One region of the Gluconobacter sp. DsW_058 genome, then DNA from elsewhere that is predicted to be linked to it. Evidence: riboswitches for the same ligand, from Rfam matches in the RefSeq annotation. Region 1 holds a riboswitch; each other region holds the start of a gene.

The links. Region 1 has a riboswitch for cobalamin ahead of metE (5-methyltetrahydropteroyltriglutamate--homocysteine S-methyltransferase). Riboswitches for the same ligand answer to the same signal wherever they lie in the genome.
Region 2: linked by a shared signal. The riboswitch ahead of HK24_RS11990 (CbtB-domain containing protein) and the one ahead of metE (5-methyltetrahydropteroyltriglutamate--homocysteine S-methyltransferase) in region 1 are both predicted to bind cobalamin.
Region 3: linked by a shared signal. The riboswitch ahead of HK24_RS06720 (TonB-dependent siderophore receptor) and the one ahead of metE (5-methyltetrahydropteroyltriglutamate--homocysteine S-methyltransferase) in region 1 are both predicted to bind cobalamin.

What each region holds. Positions count from the first base shown of each region.
Region 1 is NZ_JOPH01000033.1:47,832-51,107, reverse strand. It holds gene HK24_RS06355 (metalloregulator ArsR/SmtB family transcription factor) at 1-843, opposite strand, end outside; cobalamin riboswitch at 911-1,115, shown strand; gene metE (5-methyltetrahydropteroyltriglutamate--homocysteine S-methyltransferase) at 1,231-3,276, shown strand, end outside.
Region 2 is NZ_JOPH01000068.1:44,742-48,017, forward strand. It holds gene bluB (5,6-dimethylbenzimidazole synthase) at 1-273, opposite strand, end outside; gene HK24_RS11985 (CbtA family protein) at 277-1,014, opposite strand; gene HK24_RS11990 (CbtB-domain containing protein) at 1,030-1,254, opposite strand; cobalamin riboswitch at 1,283-1,424, opposite strand; gene cobS (adenosylcobinamide-GDP ribazoletransferase) at 1,421-2,188, opposite strand; gene cobT (nicotinate-nucleotide--dimethylbenzimidazole phosphoribosyltransferase) at 2,185-3,228, opposite strand; gene cobU (bifunctional adenosylcobinamide kinase/adenosylcobinamide-phosphate guanylyltransferase) at 3,274-3,276, shown strand, end outside.
Region 3 is NZ_JOPH01000034.1:4,165-7,440, reverse strand. It holds gene HK24_RS06720 (TonB-dependent siderophore receptor) at 1-1,852, opposite strand, end outside; cobalamin riboswitch at 1,943-2,145, opposite strand; gene HK24_RS06715 (fumarylacetoacetate hydrolase family protein) at 2,300-3,145, shown strand.

The DNA of each region.
Region 1 (3,276 bases):
GCGAAACCACGTCGCCATCTGCGCATCGGTAAACCCAAGCCGGACATGCGCATCCCGTGTGCGAAGTTCTTCCCGGTTATGGGAGGCAAAATCGATAATTAGTAAGCGACCGTTGGCATCCAGAATACGCGCGGCTTCCGCAATTACAGCAGCCGGATGCTGTGCGTAGTGCAGAACCTGATGCATGACTGCGACATCGGCTGAATGCTCCGGCAGCGGAAGGGCCTGAAAGTCCCCCTGCCGCAGATCAGCCTGCTCAAGACCAACTTCCGCAAGCTTGGTCCGCGCCAACCGCAGCATGGAGGGACTGCGATCAAACCCGATGACTGTCTGGGTGCCGCTTCCCAGCAGTTCCATCATGCGACCTGTTCCCGTGCCTATATCCACGAGCCGGCCGATCGGAGATGCTGAAAGCGTCTTTACGATCGCTGCTTCGACCTCCTGTTCGGACACATGCAAGGAACGCAACGCGTCCCATTCTGCCGCGTGGGTTTCAAACCAGTCTTCCGCCGCGAGCGCACGAACATCCCGAATGGCCTGCAAGCGAATACGATCCGCACGGATTTCCGCCGGTTCCCGCGCAGTCCATCGATCCAGCGCCATAAAGACAGGCTCCAGACGTTCCAGAACACCCAAAGTCAAAAAAACCCAGCTTCCTTCCTTGCGGCGCTCAATCAATCCCGCATCTGCCAGGATCTTCACATGCCGTGACACGCGGGGCTGACTTTGCCCGAGCACCTGCGCCACCTCGCCGATGGACAGTTCCATCTCGCGCAGAAGGGCCAAAATCCGCAGACGGGTCATGTCTGCCAGTGCCTGGAAAATGATGAGGGCCTGTTCCATATGGATTTACATATAAGGAGTTCTTTATATGAGCAAGAGCTATTGACTCTTTTTCGGAACATGCGGCAGTCATAAGGCTTGTCATGGTTCCACGTCGGATGTTCACGCATCCGGCGTGGCTAAGAGGGAAGCCGGTGCAAAGCCGGCGCTGCCCCCGCAACTGTCAGCGGCGAGTGCCGATTCCACACAGGCCACTGGGCGAAAGTCCGGGAAGGCGGAATCAGCGCGAAGACCCGTAAGCCAGGAGACCTGCCACGACACATAACATCCTCCGGCGGGGCGTTCCGGACGGGTCACGCATGTCTCCACGCCGCACATTTCCTGTTCGGGGCGTGAATGATCCTGCATGCCCTGCGAGCGCACTGCCACGAACCTGTCGAGGCTTTCATGACCGTCCGCGTCGCAACTCTGGGCTTTCCGCGTATCGGCACCCGCCGTGAACTGAAAACCGCTCTTGAACAGTACTGGGCAGGAAATTCTTCCGCCAATGATCTGCTTTCCACCGCCGCGTCCCTTCGGGCGTCAGCCTGGCAGCGCCAGAAAGACCTCGGCGCAGAGATCATCCCTTCCAACGATTTTTCGCTTTACGATCATGTGCTGGATACATCCGCAATGGTCGGTGCTGTTCCCGCCATTTACGGCAACGTGCAGGGCAAGGTGGACTTGGGAACCTACTTCGCCATGGCGCGCGGCTCCCAAACGACATCCGAAGAGTGTGGCTGCGGTCATGCTCATGGCGCACCTCAGGACGTTCCCGCCGCCGAAATGACCAAGTGGTTTGACACGAACTACCATTACCTTGTCCCGCAATTCACAGCAGACCAGACGTTCCGCCTCGCCTCTACAAAAGCGGTGGAGGAATATCATGAAGCCAAGGCGCTTGGGATTGAGACACGCCCCGTTCTGCTCGGACCTGTCAGCTTCCTGCTTCTGGGAAAATGTGACGGCCCGGCGTTTGATCGCCTTGATCTGCTCCCTGCCCTGCTGCCCATTTATGAACGGGTTCTGAACGCCCTCCGCGCAGAAGGCGCAGACTGGGTTCAGATTGACGAGCCCTGCCTTGTTCTGGATCTGCCGGACAATGCTGCCGCAGCTTTCAAAACGACCTACAACACTCTGACAGCCGCTGTTCCAGACCTCAAACTGATGCTCGCCACGTATTTCGGTGCGCTCGGAAACAATCAGGACATCGCCCTAAGCCTGCCAGTTCACGGCCTGCATGTGGATCTTGTCCGCGCTCCCGAACAGCTTGCATCCATTCTGGAAAAAGCACGACCTGACCTGCTGCTATCTCTGGGCGTAGTGGATGGGCGGAATATCTGGAAGGCCGACCTGAACGCGCTTCTGGACCATCTTGAACCACTGGCGCGCCAGCGTGACCTCATCCTTGCTCCGTCCTGCTCTCTCCTCCACACACCCATTGATCTGGAACGGGAGACAGATCTGGACGCGGATGTGAAATCCTGGCTCGCATTCGCCGTTCAGAAAATCGAAGAATTGTACACACTGGCACGCGCCCTGAATGAAGGCCGGGGCGCTGTGCAAGCCACTTTAGCCGAAAACGCTGCGGCTCTTCAGGCACGTCGCTCTTCCACGAAAATCAACGATCCTGCCGTTCAGGCACGCTCTGCAGATCGCAACCCAGCTCTCACCCAGCGCCTTTCCCCCTTCCCCGCGCGCCGTCCATTGCAACAGTCCAAACTCAGGCTGCCGCTTTACCCAACGACAACAATCGGGTCCTTCCCCCAGACGCCGGAAGTCCGCAAAGCCCGTGCAGATCATGCACGAGGAGAGCTCTCTTCCGAGGCTTACGAAACCTTCCTGCGGGAAGAAACCGCCCGGACCATCCGCTGGCAGGAAGAGATTGATCTTGATGTGCTGGTGCATGGCGAGTTTGAGCGCAATGACATGGTGCAGTATTTCGGGGAGCAGCTTTCCGGCTTTGCGTTCACGAAGCACGCCTGGGTTCAGTCCTACGGGTCCCGCTATGTCCGGCCACCCATCATTTTCGGGGATGTGTCACGCCCGAAAGCCATGACGGTTGAATGGTGGGAATATGCCCAGTCCATCACCAGCCGCCCGATGAAAGGTATGCTGACGGGGCCTGTCACGATCCTGAACTGGTCTTTCGTGCGAGACGATCAACCGCGTGCGGAAACATGCCGACAGATCGCTTTCGCGATCCGGGATGAAGTGTGCGATCTGGAAAAAGCCGGGGGCGGCATCATCCAGATTGATGAAGCCGCCTTGCGTGAAGGCCTGCCGCTCCGTCGCGCAGACTGGCAATCCTATCTGGACTGGGCCGTGGAGAGCTTCCGCATTTCAGCCTCGGGTGTGCAGGACGCCACACAGATCCACACCCATATGTGCTACTCGGAATTCAACGATATCATTGCCGCCATTGGCGCAATGGATGCGGATGTGATTTCGATT
Region 2 (3,276 bases), on a different contig from region 1:
TGCTGCTTGTTCGCCTGCATATCCCTGAAGGGCTTCCCGGTTACAGGTTTCAAAGCTCTTCCGAACGGCTGCTTTTCGCTCCGGGTTTTCAACGAGCACGAAGCGCCAGGGCTCACTCAAACCAACGGAAGGCGCTAGGGTCGATGCATGCAGGAGATCGTCCAGAACCGATGCGGGCAGAGGGTCACGTTGGAAATGTCGCGCATCCCGGCGCCATGTGAAAAGGCGCTCCAGATCTTTTCTGAAATCGTCTGAAAAGGCTGGTGCCGTCATGGTTTATCCGTTGCGTGCAAAAGGTTTGTCAGCGCCCGCCGTCAGGACACGGGATGCCAGAGGCCCGAAGAGCAGTCCGATCGTAGCCCACAGAACGATCTGCATCCCCAAGGCTGCCTCGCGGAAACGCCAGAGCACTGTTGCCGGGAAATCTGTTGGAACTTCATTGATATCAGGCATACCGGCTTGTACGGCGGCCACCAGAATGATGAAGATACCCAGAGAGGCTAGTACGCCGTTCCAATGACCCAGGTGCCGGATGAGTGGTCGGCTGACCATGTAGGACGCGGCTGCCGCGCAAAGTGACAGAGCGATCATACCGAAATAGGCGCCGGTTCGTAGGCCAATGGTCGATGGAAGGCCAACGGCAGGGGGATTGGGAGGATATTTCAGGTCCGGCACCAGCACGAACACAACGAATGCTGCGGCAGCCAGAAGTGCAGACAAGGCTCGCGGCGAAAAGCGGCCTATGCGACCGTACACAAAAGCAAAAATAGTCGCGAAAATGCCACCGTAAGCCGCGCCATACATAACGGCAGCGGTGAGAAGCCCGAAAGACGCCTGTATGCCTCGGCTGATAATTTCCGGTTCAGGCGGATCGCCAGCAGCGAGGTCTTTCGCGCTCTCGAATGCAATCGCAAGATTGACCTGCGGCTCTCCAAAAAAACGCGCAAACACGAACGCAAGCAATGCGGCAGCAATCCCGGCAATCATGCCGCGGCTCAAAAGACGACCTGTCATGAAACTATGCTGCGTTTAGTGGCAGGGGAAGCCGAGAAGATGGCGCCCATCATGAACAAATTCATGAACTGCGTGCCCTGAAATCAAAGACGTCGCACCTTGTTCTGCACCAACAAAATAAAGCAGCATAAGGCTGAGCACGACCGTAAAGGCAGCCCATGGAAGGAGCGTGCGGATCGGCAGCGCAACCGGTGCGGCGATGCTGGCGGGCAGGTGGGGCGGGGAAAGGCTCTGGCTCATAATAGGCTCCGCTGGAAAAGCGCGTTCTGCGGTTGAAAATTGATAAAGGAGGTCTGGCTTCGCAACGTGATTTCACGAGCATTACAGTGGCGCGACCGCACCGGATTTGCACCGGCTTCTCCCTGCTTTCGCTAACAGGGAGGATGTAACCTTTCATGCGGGAGTGTCAACTTTTCCATGCTGAGGCCAGCACTGTCAGGAGAACGCACTCAGCGAGACTGGCCGTTGCTCCGAGTACGTCTCCTGTATATCCGCCGAGCAGTTTCCGGGCTACGGCGCGAACTCCAAGCATCGTGAACAGTGCGGCAAGAATAGTCTGAAGACCTAAGTGTGCGGGGAGGCAAATCACCGTCATGCAAAAGCCAGAAAACAAGGCGGCCAGTAGCTGATCCCGGGTCAGGTTGGAGAGCTGCTGTGCCAACCCATTGTCACGAGCAGGCTTTGTGAGGAACGTCAGGAGAGGCAGGATAGTGCGGGAAAGTGCTCCCGTTACAGCCATTGCCGGCAAGATCATTGAAGGAGGCAGCGCTGCTAACGTCGTAACGCGGACGATTAAGCAGATGCCCAAAGCTAACGCCCCATAGCTGCCGATACGACTATCGCGCATGATGGTCAGGCGCTTCTCAGGAGTATGGCGTCCGCCACAGCCATCCGCCATATCCGCCAGTCCGTCTTCGTGCAGGCCTCCGGTTAAGAGAACTTGTAGGCCGACGCTCCAGGCTGCGGCTACCAGAGGGGGAACACTCAAGGCGCTCAGCAGCAAGAACACTGATGCGCTGAGAATACCGACAAGCGCCCCAACCAGGGGCCAGCACCAGGCAGACCGCGCCAGAGACCAGTCCTGTCCGCTGACGCGCAGCCATCCCAAGGGAAGGCGGGTCAGCAGGCCCGCACCACAGGCGATGTCTTCTCGAATGGTGCGCCAAAGCCTCATTGAATGGAGACGTCTGATTGGGAAACAGCAGCCTCTGCGAACGTCGCCATACCGTTGTGGCAGGCCAATGCCGCTCTGAGGACGGGAATGGCAACGGCAGACCCCGATCCCTCTCCAAGGCGCAAGCCTAGGTCCAGTATTGGTTTCAGCCTGAGGGCATCTGCCAGCTTGCGGTGACCAGCCTCAGCGGAACAATGCGAGAGCTGTGTGTGGTCGAGTGCTGAGGCGGTCAATTTGATCAATGGCAGCACGGCTGCGGTACAGACGAAGCCGTCAAGCAGAACCGGGATACGATGGTGTCTGGCGGCCAGAACACTTCCGAGTATGGCGGCCAGTTCGTAACCACCCAGACAACGTGCGGCGTCCAAGGGGTCGTTAAGTGACGCCGCGTGCAGACACAGAGCCTCATCAATCACAGAAGCCTTGAGATTGACGCCCCCCTGATCGAGACCCGTGCCACGTCCTGCCCAGTCCGCGCCTGTACCCCCCAGGAGTGCTGCGCAAAGTGCGGCGGAGGGGGTTGTGTTGCCAATACCCATTTCGCCGGGGCAAAACAGATCCAGCGTGGGGGATACGGCGGTGTATCCGACCGAGACCGCATCGAGAAATTCGTCTTCGCCCATAGCCGGGGTCGCGGTAAAATCTGCTGTGGCCTTTAGATTTCGGACGGGCACAACAGCAAGGTCCGCACCAGCATTCCGGGCAAGCTGATTGATTGCTGCGCCGCCACTCTGGAAATTCGACACCATCTGGGCCGTAACATCCGAAGGCCACGGAGATACCCCCCGGCGGACCACACCATGATTTCCTGCAAAAATCGTTATCTGAACCTGTTCTAGCGTTGGTTTCTGATGGCCTTGCCATTCACCGAGCCAAATGGACAGCTCTTCCAACCGCCCGAGGCTGCCGGGAGGTTTGGTCAGAGTCGCGTCTCGCTCCGCTATCAGGGCGGCGACTTTTGGGTCGGGGTCTGGAAGTGACAGGCAGGCAGTGCGAAGTTCTGCCATGCTGGCGAAAGGGGGCTGACAGGACGAGGGCATGATGTGCGGTGGCATGACAGGTCTTTTGTGCTGTTATCAGGGACCATG
Region 3 (3,276 bases), on a different contig from region 1:
ACGTATAGGCGACATTTCCCGACAGGCTCCAGTGTTTGCCCAGCGTGAGGTCCCCCTGCCATTCCACACCCCGTGACTTCTGAACGCCCGCAGTTGCCACGCTGTCCACACCGGTGGCAACGAGAACTCGGGTACGGCTGATATCGTACAGAGACAGCGTAGAGGACAGGCGCCCTTTCCAGAAAGAACCCTTGGCGCCGATTTCTCCCTGCCTGGACTGACTCAAGCGTGAAAACTGGCCTTTATTAACCAGGAAGATATTGGAGCCCGGCGGATCTTCAGCCGTTGTGTACACGCCGTAGAGGCTGATGTTGTCTGTCAGATCATAAACAGGGCCAATCCTGAAGTTGGCAGGATTGTAGTTCCCCTTAAAGCTGGTCGCAGGATTGAACGCACCGGACTGGCTATAATTCTGGCGGTCCAGTTTCAGCCAGTCATAGCGAAATCCACCCACTACACGCAGATTGTCCCTCACGGTCAGGACGTCTTCCATAAAGATGCCTGCGTCCACCATGGTCGTGGGAGATTTTGTATATGGATACTCCCCAGCAAAACTTCCGACGGCCGTACTCTCAGGACTACTCAGAGAAACACTGTCCGCATATGTCGCGTCCGGAAAACCACGGTTCCGGATGAGCCGCACATAATACGCGTCTCCACCGACGACCAGACGGTTCTTCATTCCGAAAACGTGGAAATCAAACTGGCCATCCAGCGTGTCACCAACCTGATGCTGGTTCATATAAACATAGAACCGATCCCGGCCGACCCGACCGGGTGCAATGGCATTTCCCGCTGCGTCCGTCTGCCCGGCTGAACCGATATAGCTGTAGGATTCAGCGTTATTCCAGTTGCGCTTGGCATAAAGGACATAGGTTTTATTGTGGAACGTCATGTTCTCCGTTGGCTGCCACGTCAGATGGAGCGTCGGAGTCACATTAACCGAGCCAGCTTTTGCATCCTTGGCATTGTAATACCGCCAGAGCGATGACCGGCTTACGCCTAATCCCTTGGAAGACGACAGCAGGCCACCTACGCCATCATGGACCTGAGCCAGCGGGACCAAAGGGGTTCCATAGTACGTCGACAAGCGATCTGTCAGATAGTCGACGCCAAAGCGGGCTGTAAATTTCTTCGAAGGGTGCCAGAGCAACGTTGTCGTGAAATCGTTGCTGTGTGGATCTGCGCCAGCAACGTATCCATCAGACGAGGTACGACTGAAATCACTTCGAATGGCCAAAGTGTCGGTAATGGGAACCGAACCGCCCACGCCAGCATTCCACGTATTGAAACTGCCATAAGATACCAGAGCATTGGCATGCGGCCCATCAAACGCAGGATCACGCGTTCGCATGTCCACCGTGCCGCCAACAGCGCCCTGCCCGTACAGAACAGACGACGGCCCCTTGAGAACCTGAACGCTCTCAAGATTGAAGCTGTTGAGCGGACGGTTCACCATCGTGGTCGGGCCATAATAAATGCCATCTCGCAGGATCAGAACCTGATTTCCGCTGAAGCCGCGCATCATCATCTGCGCCGGACTTCCTGGCGATCCACCGGAAGAAACGCCCGGTGCACTGTCTGCGGCGTCTTCAGCGTGCACATAGCCGCGCTGTTCCATCACGCTGCGCTGAATCACATTGATCGTCGTAGGATTATGTTGAACTGTCAGCCCAAGTCTGCCCCCGATAACAGCACTATCCTTCAGCGGCTGCGCCCGACCGTGCGCCGTAATGTGCTCTTCTTTCGCTTTGGCTGCCGCCTTCCTGACGTCTTCTGTCTGGGCGAACGCGGGCTGAAAAACGGTCAATGCCGCGACGGGCAACACACCGACAAAACTGATTTTCCTCATGGATAACGCAAACTTCACTCAACAATGCGTCACTACGATGAGCAGGAAAAACATCCTGCTGCGTCCGGTGCACCCCGCCCTTTCGCTTCGTCCATGACCATTTTCGATGGCAGGTCTCCTGGCTTGCGGATCATCGGCAGATCGCGAGCCTTCCCAAGGCTGACGCCCCAGTGGCCGGGTTCCCGGAACCCATCGTGATCAGCCTCACCGCTCACAGTTGCGGGGGCAGCCGCAGCATTTCACTGCGTTCCCTTTTCATCCCCTTCCGGGGAACCATCATTGAGCAGGGGCATAACCGAAACTCCCATATAGTCAAACACGTATGTTATAACATATTAATAACTGAAGTTATCAATTTGAACAATGGAGGCCCCTCAATCCCTTGGAAGAGGAACCAAAACATGCCTAATCTCATGCTTTCCTATTCTGGACAGAAAGTGTCGCAGGATGAAGCTCTGTCGTTTTGGTCCCTTGGATCAAGAAACACCTGGACTCATTGATGACACTGGCATCCTGAGAAGCCTCAAAGGGATTTTGCCTGATATTACAGTTGCCCACCTGTCTCCAGAGCAGCTGGACGCCTTGCGGGCGATTAATCCGACCACTCTCCCTGTCGTTTCAGAAGCACCACGCTACGGTATTCCGTTCTCAGGTGCCGGAAAGTATATCTGCATTGGCCTGAACTATCGGGATCATGCCGAGGAAGCAGGCCTTCCCCTCCCCTCAGAGCCAATCGTCTTCATGAAAGCCATCTCTGCCCTGACGGGTCCGAGCGATGGTATTCTGATCCCCCAACATGCCACCAAATTGGACTGGGAAGTCGAACTCGCAGTCATTATTGGCACAAAAGCGTCCTACGTCTCCCCGGAGAAGGCTTTGGAGCATGTTGCGGGATATTGTGTCGCCAATGATGTCTCTGAACGCTCATTTCAGATGCAGACAAGCCAGTGGGACAAAGGCAAAGGCTGCGACTCATTCGGGCCCTTGGGACCATGGCTTGTGACGACCGATGAGATCGCCGATCCGCAAGCGCTCTCCATGCGGTTAGATGTCAACGGACACCGTCGGCAGACGGGGCATACCTCCAACATGATCTTTGACGTCCGCAGCATCATTTCACATGTCAGCAACTACATGACCCTGATGCCGGGCGATATCATTGCCACAGGCACACCTGCCGGCGTCGGAATGGGCATCAAGCCTCACCCAGTCTATCTCAAACCAGGGGATGTCGTAGAGCTGGAAATCGAAGGGCTTGGCATTCAAAGGCAGACCGTGAAGGCCAGTTCTTAGCTGATTCGACAGGAAAACGTCTTTTACGAAGCGATTCTTGAAAAACACCAATTTTCATAATTATTTTTTGTACGAACGACTTGCCCGCTCAACATCGCAGGAATGCTGCCTACAATGTAACAACTGCGAAG